DNA from 3 places in the Actinacidiphila reveromycinica genome. Region 1 is predicted to be linked to each of the others. Evidence: riboswitches for the same ligand, from Rfam matches in the RefSeq annotation. Region 1 holds a riboswitch; each other region holds the start of a gene.
What was found. A riboswitch is a leader RNA that binds a small molecule or an ion and turns the genes downstream of it on or off. The one in region 1 is predicted to bind cobalamin.

Region 2: another riboswitch for cobalamin. It lies ahead of metE (5-methyltetrahydropteroyltriglutamate--homocysteine S-methyltransferase); the one in region 1 lies ahead of nicT (Nickel transporter NicT).
Region 3: another riboswitch for cobalamin. It lies ahead of RVR_RS06845 (cobalamin biosynthesis protein); the one in region 1 lies ahead of nicT (Nickel transporter NicT).

What each region holds. Positions count from the first base shown of each region.
Region 1 is NZ_AP018365.1:2,841,220-2,845,729, forward strand. Features, by position in the region: gene RVR_RS11665 (sigma-70 family RNA polymerase sigma factor) at 148-762, opposite strand; gene RVR_RS11670 (hypothetical protein) at 1,139-1,837, opposite strand; cobalamin riboswitch at 1,949-2,144, shown strand; gene nicT (Nickel transporter NicT) at 2,178-3,329, shown strand; gene RVR_RS11680 (alpha/beta fold hydrolase) at 3,343-4,137, opposite strand; gene RVR_RS11685 (phospholipase D-like domain-containing protein) at 4,420-4,510, opposite strand, start outside.
Region 2 is NZ_AP018365.1:1,185,025-1,189,534, reverse strand. Features, by position in the region: gene metE (5-methyltetrahydropteroyltriglutamate--homocysteine S-methyltransferase) at 1-1,801, opposite strand, end outside; cobalamin riboswitch at 1,960-2,179, opposite strand; gene RVR_RS05015 (MFS transporter) at 2,309-3,802, opposite strand; gene RVR_RS05010 (TetR family transcriptional regulator) at 3,951-4,510, shown strand, end outside.
Region 3 is NZ_AP018365.1:1,607,193-1,611,702, forward strand. Features, by position in the region: gene RVR_RS06825 (inorganic phosphate transporter) at 1-451, shown strand, start outside; gene RVR_RS06830 (hypothetical protein) at 463-675, shown strand; gene RVR_RS06835 (GNAT family N-acetyltransferase) at 952-1,395, shown strand; gene RVR_RS06840 (NsdA family TPR-like regulatory protein) at 1,485-2,585, shown strand; cobalamin riboswitch at 2,805-2,935, shown strand; partial or broken gene RVR_RS06845 (cobalamin biosynthesis protein) at 3,047-4,009, shown strand; gene RVR_RS06850 (cobyric acid synthase) at 4,246-4,510, shown strand, end outside.

The DNA.
Region 1 (4,510 bases):
GCGTCACCTTCGCGGAACCTGTCCGCCGGGCATCTCGCACCCCATACCGCCTCTCTCGTCGATCGGTTGCCCGTTGCGTGCCCGCGGGCAGGTGGGGGCGGGCCGCCAGGTCGGCGGCCCGCCCGTCGTCGGGACGCGGCGGAACCGTCAGGCCGCCGCGGCCGCCGCCTCGGGTTCGTCGGCGGCGACCAGCAGTGCGTGGACGTCCGCCCGGGCCCGCGCCACACGGGAGCGGACGGTGCCCACGGGGCACCCGGTGCGGGCGGCCGCTTCGGCGTACGGCAACTCCAGGAGCTGGGTGAGCACGAACGCCTCCCGGCGCCCGCGGTCCACCGTGCTCAGCAGGTCCAACAGGGCGACGCCCTCGTCGAAGCCGGGTCCGTGGGCGGGTTGCGCCCGCTCGGCCGCCTCCAGCCAGTCGTCCGTTGCCGACGTCCGGGGCCGCGCCGCGTCGTAGCGGTAGCGGTCGACCACCACACGGCGGGCGATGGACAGCAGCCAGGTGCGGGCGCAGGAGCGCCCGGCGAACCGCGGCAGGCCGGACAGCGCCCGCAGGTACGTCTCCTGGGTGAGGTCGTCGGCCCCGGAGAAGTCAGCGGTCAGGTGGGCGACGAAGCGCCGGACGTCGGCGCGGGTGGCCCGGACGAAGTGTTCGATCGCCTCCTCGTCGCCGCGGCCGGCGGCCAGGGCCCAGGCGGTCACCTGGGCGTCGTCACGTGCGACCGGCGGCCGGTCGCCCCGGGGGTTCCGGGCAGGGGTCATGTTCTCGGGTCCTTCGCTCGTGCGGGACCGGCCGTGATCACGGCACGCGGTCCCGCCGACGGGCGGCCCGCCCTTCGCGCGCGCCGCGGTCGTCGGACGCGGGACGTCGCGCACGGGACGTCGTACACGGAGGCGTCGTACACGGGGTGCCGTACACGGCGGCGTGCACGCGCTGGTGAGGACGCGCGGACCGGTGAAGGCGTACGCACACGAACGCGCTGACGCGGCGGCGTGGTGCCGGGCAGGCCGACGGGATCAGGGTCCGGTACGGTCCACGCGGTGCCGGGGCGGCGCGAAGCCGGCCGCGGGGGCAGCGGGACATACCGGCGCTGCGGCCGTCGGAGCGGCCGGACAACCGGCCGGTGGCGGGCGCCTGTCAGATCAGGACGACGAGCGGCGGCGGCCCGCGCCGCACCACCGCGTGCCTCAGCAGCACCTCGGCGGGCCGCAGAGGCGGCACGGTGCCGGCCCGCACGCGCGGCAGCGGCGGCAGCGTGATCCCGCACACCGCCAGGACGTACCGCAGCGGAGCGGCCAGTACCCAGGCCAGCGAGCGGATCATCCGGTGGAGGGCGACCTCGCCCCGCCACATCCACAGGCCGCACACCAGGGCGGCAGCGGCGTGCAGCAGGAGCATGCCCGGGGACCACTCGTGCATGGCCATGCCGCCGCCCGGCCCCGCCATGGACCCGGTGCCGCCCGGGCCCGGCGCGGCCATCCCCATGCCCGGCATGAACGGCATTGAAGGCATGGAAGGCATGGGGGGCATGGAGGACGTGGCGGGCATCGCCGGGTCGGGCACGGCCGAGGGAGCGGCGCCGACCCACTGCCCGAGCAGGAAGACGCAGTGGAGCCCCAACTGCGTGGCCAGGCTGCCGCCGAGGATCACCGGCGCGCCGCGCCGCCTCCCGAAGGCCCACCACGCGAGGGCGGTGACCCCGGCGAACGCGTACAGCAGAGCCCAGACCGGGACCCCGGCGCCGGACATCATCGCGTGGCCGAGGCCGCTCATCGCCGTGCACACGGCCGCGAACACGGCTGAGCGCACAAGGCGGAGGGCGGGCATCCGGGCCATGGCGACATCGTGCCAGCCGTCGGCGCCCGTGACGTCACCGGGGCACGCGGTCCCGACCGCCGCGCGCACCGGGCCCGTTGAGACCCCGTTGCAGTCGGCTGACGTGTGCATCTACGCTGGCCGGGCCGTGGTGCTCGGGAAACCGGTGGGAAACCGGTGCGGCCCTCGCCACTGTGATCGGGAAGTCACCGTGCTCGTTCCGCCCCGCAGGGGGTGGACGCCACTGGCCGTTTCGGCGGCTGGGAAGGCGGAGGACGGCGACGTCGGACCCGTAAGCCAGGAGACCGGCCACGGCACGCACGACGAACTGTCCACGAGGTGCTGGAGAGGCTGCCCCGGTATGACCCTGCCCGAAAACCCGCCGTCGCCCGCCGGACCGCCCGCGGGGACGCCCTCCCCCGGGCCCGTCGCCCACCGATTCGCACGCGCCGACTGGATACGCACCGGCGTGCTGCTGGCCGCGATCGCCGCCCTGCACGCCGCGGCGTTCGCCATCCTGGTGATGATGGTCGCGCCGCACCACTACACCGTCGGCAAGCAGGCGTTCGGCGTCGGGCTGGGGGTCACGGCCTACACCCTCGGCATGCGGCACGCCTTCGACGCCGACCACATCGCCGCGATCGACAACACCACGCGCAAGCTGATGGCCGACGGGCAGCGCCCCGTCTCGGTCGGCTTCTGGTTCGCCCTCGGCCACTCCTCGATCGTCGTCGCCATGGCCGGCATGATCGCCGGCGGCGCCAAGATCGCCGGCACCCTGATGAACGAGGACTCCGAGACGCACGTCACCCTCGGCGTCATCAGCACCAGCGTCTCGGGGACTTTCCTCTACCTCATCGCCGCCCTCAACCTCGTCGCCCTGCTGGGCATCTACCGGGTGTTCAAGGAGATGCGCGCGGGCAACTTCGACGAGCACGAGCTGGAGAAGCACCTGGACAGCCGGGGCTTCATGAACCGCCTGCTCGGCCGACTCACCAAGTCGATCCGCCACCCCGGCCAGATGTACCCGGTCGGCGTCCTGTTCGGCCTCGGCTTCGACACCGCCACCGAGGTCACCCTCATGGTGATGGCGGGTTCCGGCGCCGCCTCCGGCCTGCCCTGGTACGCGGTGCTGTGCCTGCCGCTGCTGTTCGCCGCCGGCATGAGCCTGTTCGACACCCTCGACGGCACCTTCATGAACTTCGCGTACCACTGGGCGTTCTCCAACCCGGTCCGCAAGGTCTACTACAACCTCACGATCACCGGCCTGTCCATCGCCGTGGCCTTCGTCATCGGCACCATCGAACTCGTCGGCGTCCTGCACGACAACGCCGGCTTCACCAACGGCGCCACCGACTGGATCTCCGGTATCAGCCTGGACAACGTCGGCTACGTCATCGTCGGCCTGTTCGTCGTGGTCTGGGCCTGCGCCCTGGCCTACTGGCGGTTCGCGAAGGTCGAGCGCCGCTGGGGCGCCGCGGCACGCGCCGGCTCGGGCGGGATGTCGTCCTAGTCCCGCGGGGCCGTCACCGGGCGAGGAAGTCGATCACCGCCGGCAGCGCCTCGGGGTCCTGGAACGGGAAGATGTGCCCGCCCTCGAAGACCCGCAACTCGGCGCCCGGTATCGCCCGGGCCACCGCCTCGCTGTTGGCGACCGGCGCGATGCCGTCGTAGCGCCCGGCGGCGACCAGCGTCGGGCAGGTGACGGCCGGGAGCCGGTCGTACACGTCGTGCGCGGCGCGGGCCCGGAGTTGGAGTTCCTCTCCCAGCCGCACCGCGGCCGGCTTGCCGGCCGCCAGCCGCCCGCGCATCGACTCGACCACCGCGCGGTCGCCGGGGCGGGAGGCCAGCCACTCCGCGGTGAAGCGGGTGTCAAGGATGCCCGCGTACCGGGCCTGCCGCTCCTCCAGAGGGAGTTCGCCCAGCGTGTGCAGCGGGTACGAGGAGCCGCCGGGTCCCCCGGACGAGGTGCACAGCAGCGCCATCCGCTCGATCCGTTCCGGCCGGGTGACGGCCAGTTCCTGGGCGACCATCCCGCCGAAGCTGATCCCGAACACGCGGAAGGACGGCCAGCCGAGGTGGTCGGCGAGCGCCGCCGCGTCCGCGGCGAGGTCGGCCATGGCGTACGGCCCGGAGGCGGCCGCGGACCGGCCGATGCCGCGCTGGTCGAAGGCGGCGACCTCGAAGCGGCCGGCCAGGCGCAGGAGCAGGGGGGCGGCCTCGACGAGCGTCCCGCCGGACCCGTTGAGGAACAGCAAACGCGGTCCCGTGCCCGTCACCTGGTAGGTGAGGGCGGTTCCGTCGAGGTCGGCGGTGGCCATCCGATCAGCTCCTTGTCCGGTGCGTCCGCTTGCACGTCGTACCGCGCCGCGTGGTGTCGCGCCGCGCCGCGCCGTAGCGTGTCGCGCCGTACCGTGTCGATCCGCGGTGCTCGGGAATTCTCGCGCACGGCGGGGTCGCGCGGGGCGCGCGAGCGGTATCCGGCGGGCGGGCGGCCCTCCCGCCCGGCCGCCCGCGACGCCGTTCGGGAGTGCCGCCACAGGAGGGGGTCGCTACGGGATGCGGCCGCTGTGGGAGGGGTCGGCAGCCTGCGGCCCGCCGGATCAGGACCAGGCGGTGCCGCCCGCGTAGTCGGAGGCGAGTGCCGTGTTGATCCCGGAGATGATCGGCGCCGAGGTGGTGATGAAGCCCAAC
Region 2 (4,510 bases), 1.7 Mb from region 1:
TGACCTCGTCGCGCAGCGCCAGTGCCACCTGGCGGGCGGTGTCGCCGAGGGGCTGGTCGTCGCGGACGAACGACCAGGCGAGCATGGTGACCGGCCCGGTGAGCATGCCCTTGACCGGCCGCGCGGTGAGCGACTGCGCGTACCGCGTCCATCGCACGGTCATCGGCCCAGGGCGGGAGATGTCGCCGGCCAGGACCGGCGGACGCACGTACCGGGTGCCGTAGGACTGCACCCAGCCGTGCCGGGTGGCGAGGTAGCCGGTCAGCCGTTCGGCGAAGTACTGCACCATGTCGTTGCGTTCGGGCTCGCCGTGCACCAGGACGTCCAGGCCGGTCCGCTCCTGGAAGGAGATGACCTCACCGATCTCGGCCCGGATCCGCTCCTCGTAGCCGGCCTCGTCGATCCGGCCGGCCCGCAGGTCGGCGCGGGCGGTGCGCAGCCCGGCGGTCTGCGGGAACGACCCGATGGTGGTCGTCGGCAGCAACGGCAGTCGCAGGCGCGCGCGTTGGGCCGCGGCCCGCTCCGGGTACGCCGGGGCGCGGCGGCCGTCGGCGTCCGTGATCGCGGCAACCCTGGCGCGGACGGCGGGGTCACGGGTGATCGGGGAGGAGGCCCGGGACGCCAGGTCGGCGCGGTTCGCCGCGATCAGCGCGGCGACGGCGTCGGTGCCCTCGGCCAGGCCGCGTGCGAGCGTGACGACCTCGGCGGTCTTCTGCCGGGCGAACGCGAGCCAGCGCAGCACCTGCGGGTCGATGTCCTGCTCGGGCGCGGTGTCCAGCGGCACGTGCAGCAGCGAGCAGGACGCGGCGACGTCCACCCGGTCGGCGAGGCCGAGCAGGGTGGCCAGGGTGGCGAGTGACTTCTCGTAGTCGTTGATCCAGACGTTGCGGCCGTCCACCACGCCCGCCACCAGCCGCTTGCCGGGCAGCCCGCCGGTGGCCGCGAGGTCGTCGAGGTTCGCGGCGGCCGGGCCGGTGAAGTCGACCGCCAGGCCCTCGACCGGCGCGCCGGCCAGCACCGGCAGCGCGTCGCCGAGCCGGTCGAAGTATGAGGCGACGAGCAGCTTCGGCCGGTCGGCCAGGGTGCCGAGCCGCCGGTAGGCGCGGGCGGTGGCGTCCAGTTCCGCGGGGGTGCGGTCCTGGACCAGGGCGGGTTCGTCGAGCTGAACCCACGCCGCGCCGGCCGCCCGCAGGTCGGCGAGCACCTCCGCGTACACCGGCAGCAGCCGGTCCAGCAGGGCGAGCGGTGCGAAACCGGCCGGCGCGCCCGGGGCCGGCTTGGCGAGCAGCAGGTACGTCACCGGGCCGACGAGGACCGGCCGGGCGTCGTGGCCGAGGGCCAGGGCCTCGCGCAGCGCGCCGACCTGCGCGGCGGAGTCGGCGGCGAAGACCGTGTCCGGGCCCAGCTCGGGGACCAGGTAGTGGTAGTTGGTGTCGAACCACTTCGTCATCTCCAGCGGAGCGACGTCCTGGGTGCCGCGGGCCATGGCGAAGTAGCCGTCGAGCCGGTCCGCGGCGACGGCGGCGCGGTGCCGCTCGGGCACGGCGCCGACCATGACGCTGGTGTCGAGGACGTGGTCGTAGAGCGAGAAGTCGCCGGTGGGCACCTCGTGGATGCCGGCATCCACGAGCTGGGTCCAGTTGGACCGGCGCAGGTCGGCCGCGGTCCGCCGGAGGGAGTCCGCGGTGACGCGGCCCTTCCAGTAGCCCTCGACGGCCTTCTTCAGTTCCCGGTGCGGTCCCTGGCGGGGGTAGCCGTACACGGTGGCCCGTGCTGCCGCGGCTGCGGGCTTTGCTGACACGGAACTCTCCTTCGCGAGATGTCTCCCTGGCATCCCGGGGACGGGACGCGGGCGCGAAGGCGGCGAACGAGGGGGAGAGGACGCACCCGGGGGTGCTCCTCCACCTGCTGTCCACGCCGACCCGCCCACGAGGTCACCGGGATTTCCGCACGCGATCGGTCGCGTACGGGCAACGGGCAGGTCTTCGGACTCGCGGGCACGCCTGCCGGGGGCAGACACCTACTGGCCGTCGCTTCCCAGGTCCGCGGTCCGGACCCAGTGCGTATGACGGCGCTCGTTCCCACTCACCGCTGCGGGGCAGTCCCGGATTCCCACCGGGTTCCCTCTTGCGACGCCGATGCCTGGCGGGCAGGGCGAACCAGCTGCACCCGCAAGCATAGAACGCCCGGGTGCCGACGGCCCGCCGCCGCCCACATCCCGGAACCCCCGCCCTCCCACCAGGCGGGACGGCGGGGCGGGACGGCGGGACGGCGGGGTCGGACGGGCCGGACGGGCCGGACGGGCCGGTCAGGCCAGGGCCGGTTCGGCCCGCGGCGCCTCCTCCCGCTCCTGGGCGGCCGGCACCGTGAGGGCGATGAGGGCCCCGAGCAGCGCGGCGCCCGCGCAGATCCCGAACAGCACCCGGTAGGCGTGCAGGGACGGCATCGCCTGCCCGGCCAGCACGACCACCTGGGAGGCGAACAGCGTGCCGCCCACCGCGCTGGCCAGCGAGCTGCCGACCGAACGGAACAGCGTGTTCAGCCCGTTGGCGGCCGCCAGCGAGGAGCGGGGCGCGGCGAGGTTGACCAGCGCCGGCATGGCCGCGTAGGCGATGCCCGTGCCCGCGCCCGCGATGCTGGTACCGAGGATGACCTCCCACAGGTGGCCGGTGAGCACGATGCGCACCACGAAGCCCGCGGCCACGATCGTCGCGCCGATGGCCAGGGTGATCTTCGGCCCGACCCGGTTGGTGATGGCGGCCGAGGCCGGCGAGAGCACGAGCATCGCCAGGCCGCTGGGCAGCAGGCACAGGCCGCCCACGACCACGGACGACCCGAATCCGTAGCCGGTCGCGCGCGGTGCCTCCACGTAGGAGGCGGTGCCGATCAGCGTGGCGAACAGCGCGAAGCCGACGCAGGTGGACGCGATGTTCGTCAGCAGCAGCGACGGCGCGGAGTTCACCACGACGTCGACGAGCGGCGAGGAGGCGCGGCGCTCCCAGAGCACGAAGGCGACGAGCAGCACCACCGCGGCGACCAGCAGCCCGATGGTCGTCGGCGAGGACCAGCCCCAGCCGGCGGCCTGGCTCAGCGGCAGCAGCAGGCAGACCAGGGCGCCGGCGAGCACCACCGTGCCGGGCACGTCGAGGCGGCCGACGGAGCGGCCGGCCGGCTCGGTGAGCAGCAGCCAGGTGCCGGCCACCGACAGCGCGCCGCCGGCCGCGCAGATCCAGAAGAGCAGGTGGTAGTCGGTGTGCTCGCCGATCCAGGCGGCCAGCGGCACACCGAGCGCCCCGCCGATCCCCAGCATCGCGCTGACCAGGGCGATCCCCGCGGAGGCCCGTGCGCGCGGCAGCATCGTGCTCAGCAGGCTGATGCCGAGCGGGATCACCGCCATGGAGACCCCGACGATCGCGCGGCCGACGATCATCGGCACCAGGCTGTCGCTGAGCGCGGAGACCAGCGAGCCGACGCAGAGCGCGGCCGCCGAGCCGATCAGCGCGGCCTTCTTGCCGTACAGGTCACCGAGCCGGCCGGCCACCGGCACCGCGACGGAGGCGACCAGCAGCGTGGACGTCAGCAGCCACTGCACGTCGCCGGTGGAGCTGCCGAGGTCGGTGGTGATCTTCGGCAGGACCGGGATGAGCAGGGACTGGGTCAGCGAGGCGAGCAGGCCGGCCAGCGCGACCACCGCGAGCGCGGCGATCTCGGCCGGCTGCCAGCCGCCTCCCGGCCCCGCCCGGCCGTCGCCGTCGGCGGCGGTCCGCGACTCCTCGGGGGCGTCCTCCGAGTGGTTCACCACGGTCACTCCTCGTCTGGAAGGTCTCTGCCCGCACACCGCAATTCGTGGCACACGGTGCCATGTGGCATACGGTGCCACGAACGTGCATAGGATTCAATCGGATCGTTGACGTACGGCCCGCACACCGAGGAGGCGCTCCATCGACGGGATGCGCGAACGCAAGCGCGCGGACAACCGCGCGGCGACGATCGAGATCGCCTTCCGGCTCTTCGGCGAGCACGGGTACGACGACGTGACCGTGGCCGCCATCTGCGAGGCCGCCGACATCGGCCGGCGCACCTTCTTCCGCTACTTCGCCTCGAAGGAGGAGCTGCTGAACGTGCCGCTGGAGGAGATGACGGCCCGGCTGGACGAGTCGCTCGCCGCCACGCCGGCCGGCTCCACCGAACACGACGCGGTGCGCGCGGCCATGCTGGACCTGGCGGACTACGCCCTGGCGCACCGGCGGCAGCTCGGCCTGTACCGGCGGATCATCACCAGCTCCGCCGGCCTGCGGTTCGACGCGTTCTGGCACCTGCCGCAGCAGGAGCAGAGGTTCGCCCGCCAGGTGCGGAACCGGCACGGCGGCCAGGAGGAGCCCGCCCTGCGCACCCGCCTGCTGGTCGCGCGAGCCGTCGCGGCCTTCCGGGTCTGGCTCGACGAGGCGGTCGACGCCACCCGCGACCTGCCGGCGGAGCAGGCCCGCGCGCTCTTCCACGAGGTGCTCGA
Region 3 (4,510 bases), 1.2 Mb from region 1:
CTACCTCGCCGACCGCGGCACCTGGGGTGTCACCACGGTCGGCGTGATCGGCCTCGCGGTGTGCGTCGCGGTCCGTACGGCGGCCCGCCGCAAGCCGGTCACGCACGCGAACGTCAACGAGGACGCGGGCGCGGTGGCACCGGCGGAGACGGCGCCGGACACGGCGGCCGCGCCCGCCGGGAGCGCCGCCCCCGCCGCCTCTGCGGCAGCCGGGCCCGCACCGCGGGGAGCTCAGGGGAGCGCCGCACCCGCCGCGCCCTCCGCACCCGCCGTCCCGGCCGTCCAGGTCGTGCCGGTGACCGTCGCCGTCCCGGCGCCCGTGCCGGAACCCGTGTCCGGTACCCGTCCGGGCCCCGGTCCGCTGCACGCTCCCCGGTCCGACGCTCCCTCCGGTCCACCGGTCCCCGCCGTCGCCCCGCACCCTCCCGCCTCCACCGCCACCACGGTCTGAAAGGGCACCCCATGAGCATCGACTGGCACGCGCTCGGCACGGTCCTCGCGGTCACCCTCCTCGCCACGGTCGGCCTGGTGGGCGTCTTCACACTCGGCATCGTCGGGCTGTCCCGGCGCGAGACGGGCGGCGGCGCCGCGCTCCTCACCCGCACCGGCGCGTACGTCTGCTTCGCCGCCTGCGCCGCCGCGGTCGCCTACGGCATCCACCTGATCGCGGGCTAGGCGCCCACGCCGGATCGCCCCGCCCGAGTCCGGATGGGCGGGGCGATCCCCTGCGTGCCGGTCCGTCGCCGATCAGGGGCCCGCCCCGTCGCGGCAAGGGAAGCGCGGGACCCTTCGGCACGCGGGCGATCCCGGCCGACCAGCACCGCAGCGCCTTGATCATCTCCCGTGCTCGTGACGTCGCCTGTAAGGTGCCGGAGAATCGCACGGTTGCGGAGGTCAGAGCGCTTCGCGAGATCCTGTCACTGTCCTCCGAGGGATGAAGGTAGCCACACGATGCAGATCAGCCCTGCGACCGAGGCGGACGCGGAATGCCTGTCGATCCTTCTCGGAGAGATCGAGAAGTACTACGGCGGCGAGCCCGTACCGGTCGATCCGGAGCAGATTCGCCACGCGCTCTTCTCCGACCGGCCGGTCGCGACCGTCCTCGTGGCCCGCGACGGTGACACCGTGCTGGGGCTCGCGTCCTACAGTTTTCTCTGGCCTGCCGCCGGTGCGGACACCTCCCTCTATCTCAAGGAGCTGTACGTACGGCCCGACGCCCGCCACGGGGGCGTCGGCCGCGCACTCATGTCCGAGGTGCGCAACGTCGCCGCCGCATCAGGCTGCTCCAGGATCGAATGGACCGCCGACGCCGACAACCCGTCCGCCCTCGCGTTCTACGAGGCACTCGGAGTCGAACCGAAGGACGGGAAGGTCTTCTACCGGACCACCCGGTAGATTCGTCCGCGCGATGGCCAGGGCTACCCCCTGCATGGCGCCCGGTGGTGATTGTGACTGGCACCAGCCCCCGTTCGCCGAGCACATGAGTGCAGATCGCAGACGTCCTCCCGGTTCCGGCTGTCCACCCGGCGTCGGCGGCCCGTACCGTTGAAGACGGCAGCCTGACAGTTGCGGCCGCCGGCGGAGAGGACGGTACGGCTGTGGACAGACGACAGTTCCTCGGGGTGTTCGCGGTTGCCGCAACGGAACCAGGAGCACTGTCCGGGATCGCCGAAGCGCGACAGAGCATCGACACTGCCCTGACCGGCTCGGACGCGGGGGATCTCGCGTACCTGGAAGGTGCGTTCGAACGCCATCGCGGCGGCTATCGAGGCCGTCCCCCTACCGCCGTCCTCGGACAGATGCGCGACGACGTGGACCTGCTCCGGGATGTTCTCCACCGCCCGCACCCGGCAACCACCCGCACGCAACTCGCCCGTACGGCCGCCGGAATCACCGGCTTGGTGGCGATCATTCAGCATGACCGCGGGGATCAGCGCGAAGCTCATCGCTGGTTCGCCACCGCCGAGCGGGCCGCCAGCGAGTCCGGCGACCGTCACATGCTCGCCTGGACCCTCGCACGCCACGCGATGGTGCCGCTCAACTACGGAGCTCCGGAAGCAGCCGCCGCCCTGGCGATCCAGGCTCGCGTGGCAGCCGGGCGAACCCCCTCCGCATCGGCGGCGCTCGCCGCCGCCGTGAGCGCCCGGGCACTTGCCGCGAACGGTGACCGCCAGGGGGCCCTGCGCGGAGTGGCCGACGCTCGTACCATCGCTGGGCGGCTGGACGGGTCCCAGGCCGCCGACAGCTGGTTCGGTTACCCGCCGCAGAAGCACCACGTCCACCTCTCCCAGGCGTTCACCCTGCTGGGCAGCACGAAGGACGCCTACGCCGAACAGGACGCCGCCGTCGCCCTCACACGGACGCCCTCCGTGATGACCCGAGCCCTGTTGGACATCGACAAGGCGACGTGTCTCAGCGTCGAGGGAGACACGGCGCATGCCGCCGAAGAGGCCGCCGGAGTATGGGAGGCACTGCCACCTGCGTACCGCGGTGGACTCATCCAGGAACGGACGGTGGCCCTCTGCGACACGATCTCCGACACGGCCCCGGACCTGGCCCGACAACTGCGGGTGACCTTCGTCTAGGGCCTCTGGGCGGCTGCGGTCCCGACGCTCGTCGGCCGACCGGTCCGACGACACCATGGCCCGGACGACGACGGTACCGCCGGCAACCCGCCGCCCGCAGGGGGGCGATGACGCCGGAGACCGGCCACCCTGGGGGTGGCGGGGCAAAGCCGCAGGCAGGCGTGGTTGACGGGGTTTCCACGGGCGTGGTGAACTGCCGGGAGCCATACGGCGGCAGGAGAGGAAGTCGGTGCGAATCCGACGCGGTCCCGCCACTGTCACCGGGGAGTGCACTCCCGACCCTGTTGGTCACGGCCGGCCCCGCCGGCTGGAAGGCCCGGGAGTGCGTGGATCCGGGAGCCAGGAGACTCTCACCGCCGGTCACGTCGAGCCAGGGCGCGGACCCTGAGTGAGGACCTCGCGATGCCCCGCACGCACGCGGCAGCCGCCCCTTCGGGCGCCGAGCCCCGGATATCCCGGACATGAGCCGTGCCGACCGCGCCTTCGCCTACGGCGCCGCACTCGGCTTCCTCGGCGACCTCCTGATCGGCGATCCGCGCCGCGGCCACCCGGTGGCCGGCTTCGGGCGGGCCGCGGGAGCCCTGGAGAAGCTGATGTGGCGCGACCACCGCGGCACCGGTGCGGCGTACGCCGCCCTGTGCGTGGGCGGCTCGGCCACCGCGGCCGCCCTCGCCGAGCGCGCCGCCCGGGACCGCCCGGTGCTGCGCGCCGCGCTGACCGCCGCGGCCACCTGGTCCGTGCTCGGCGGCACCTCGCTGGCCCGGGAGGCCCGCGCCATCGGCGCGGCGCTGGAGGCCGGCGACCTGGCCGCGGCCCGGGCCCGGCTGCCGCACCTGTGCGGGCGGGACCCGGCCGCGCTGGACGCCGACGCGCTCGCCCGCGCCGTGGTCGAGTCGGTCGCCGAGAACACCTCGGACGCGGTCGTCGGCGCGCTCGTGTGGGGCGGGCTGGCCGGGGTGCCCGGGCTGGTCGGCTTCCGCGCCGCCAACACCCTGGACGCCATGGTCGGCCACCGCTCCCCCCGCCACCTGCGGTTCGGGTGGGCCGCCGCCCGGCTGGACGACGCGGTCGGCTACCCCGGGGCCCGGTTGACCGCCGCGCTCACCGCGCTGGCCGGGCCGTACCCGCGCAGCGCGCTGGCCACCGCGCGCCGCGACGGGCCGCTCCACCCCTCCCCCAACGCCGGTCCGGTGGAGGCCGCGTTCGCGGGAGCGCTGCGCATACGGCTGGGCGGCACCCTGGCGTACGGCGGCCGCACCGAGCACCGTCCGGTGCTGGGTGCCGGGTTCCGTCCGCCGGGCCCGGCGGACATCGGCCGCGCCATCCGGCTCTCCCGCCGGGTGGGCGCGCTCGCACTCGGCGCGTCGGTGCTGCTGTCGGCGGCGCGCGGGGCACGGCTGCCGGCGGCGGGGCGGGGCGCCGGACCGGCTCCGGTCACGGGCCGCTCCACGGTCCCGGACGGAACCACGGTCGCGGGTCGGGGCGTGGGCTCGGGTCGAGTGCCGGGCTCGGGTCGAGTGCCGGGCTCGGGTCGAGGGCCGGGCTCGGGTCGAGTACCGAACTCGGGTCGAGTGCCGGGCTCGGGTCGGGCCCCGACCGCGGATCGGGTCCGGGCCGTCGCGCGGGCCACGGGACCGGCTCCGACCGCGGAGGGTGCCCGATGAAGGGGCTGATGGTCGCCGGGACCGGGTCCGACACCGGCAAGAGCGTGGTGACCGCCGGGATCTGCCGCTGGCTGACCCGCCAGGGCCTGCGGGTGGCGCCCTTCAAGGGCCAGAACATGTCGCTCAACTCGTACGTGACCCGCGAGGGCGCCGAGATCGGCCGGGCACAGGCGATGCAGGCGCAGGCGGCCCGCGTCGAGCCCTCGGCGCTGATGAACCCGGTGCTGCTCAAGCCCGGCGGCGACCACCGCAGCCAGGTCG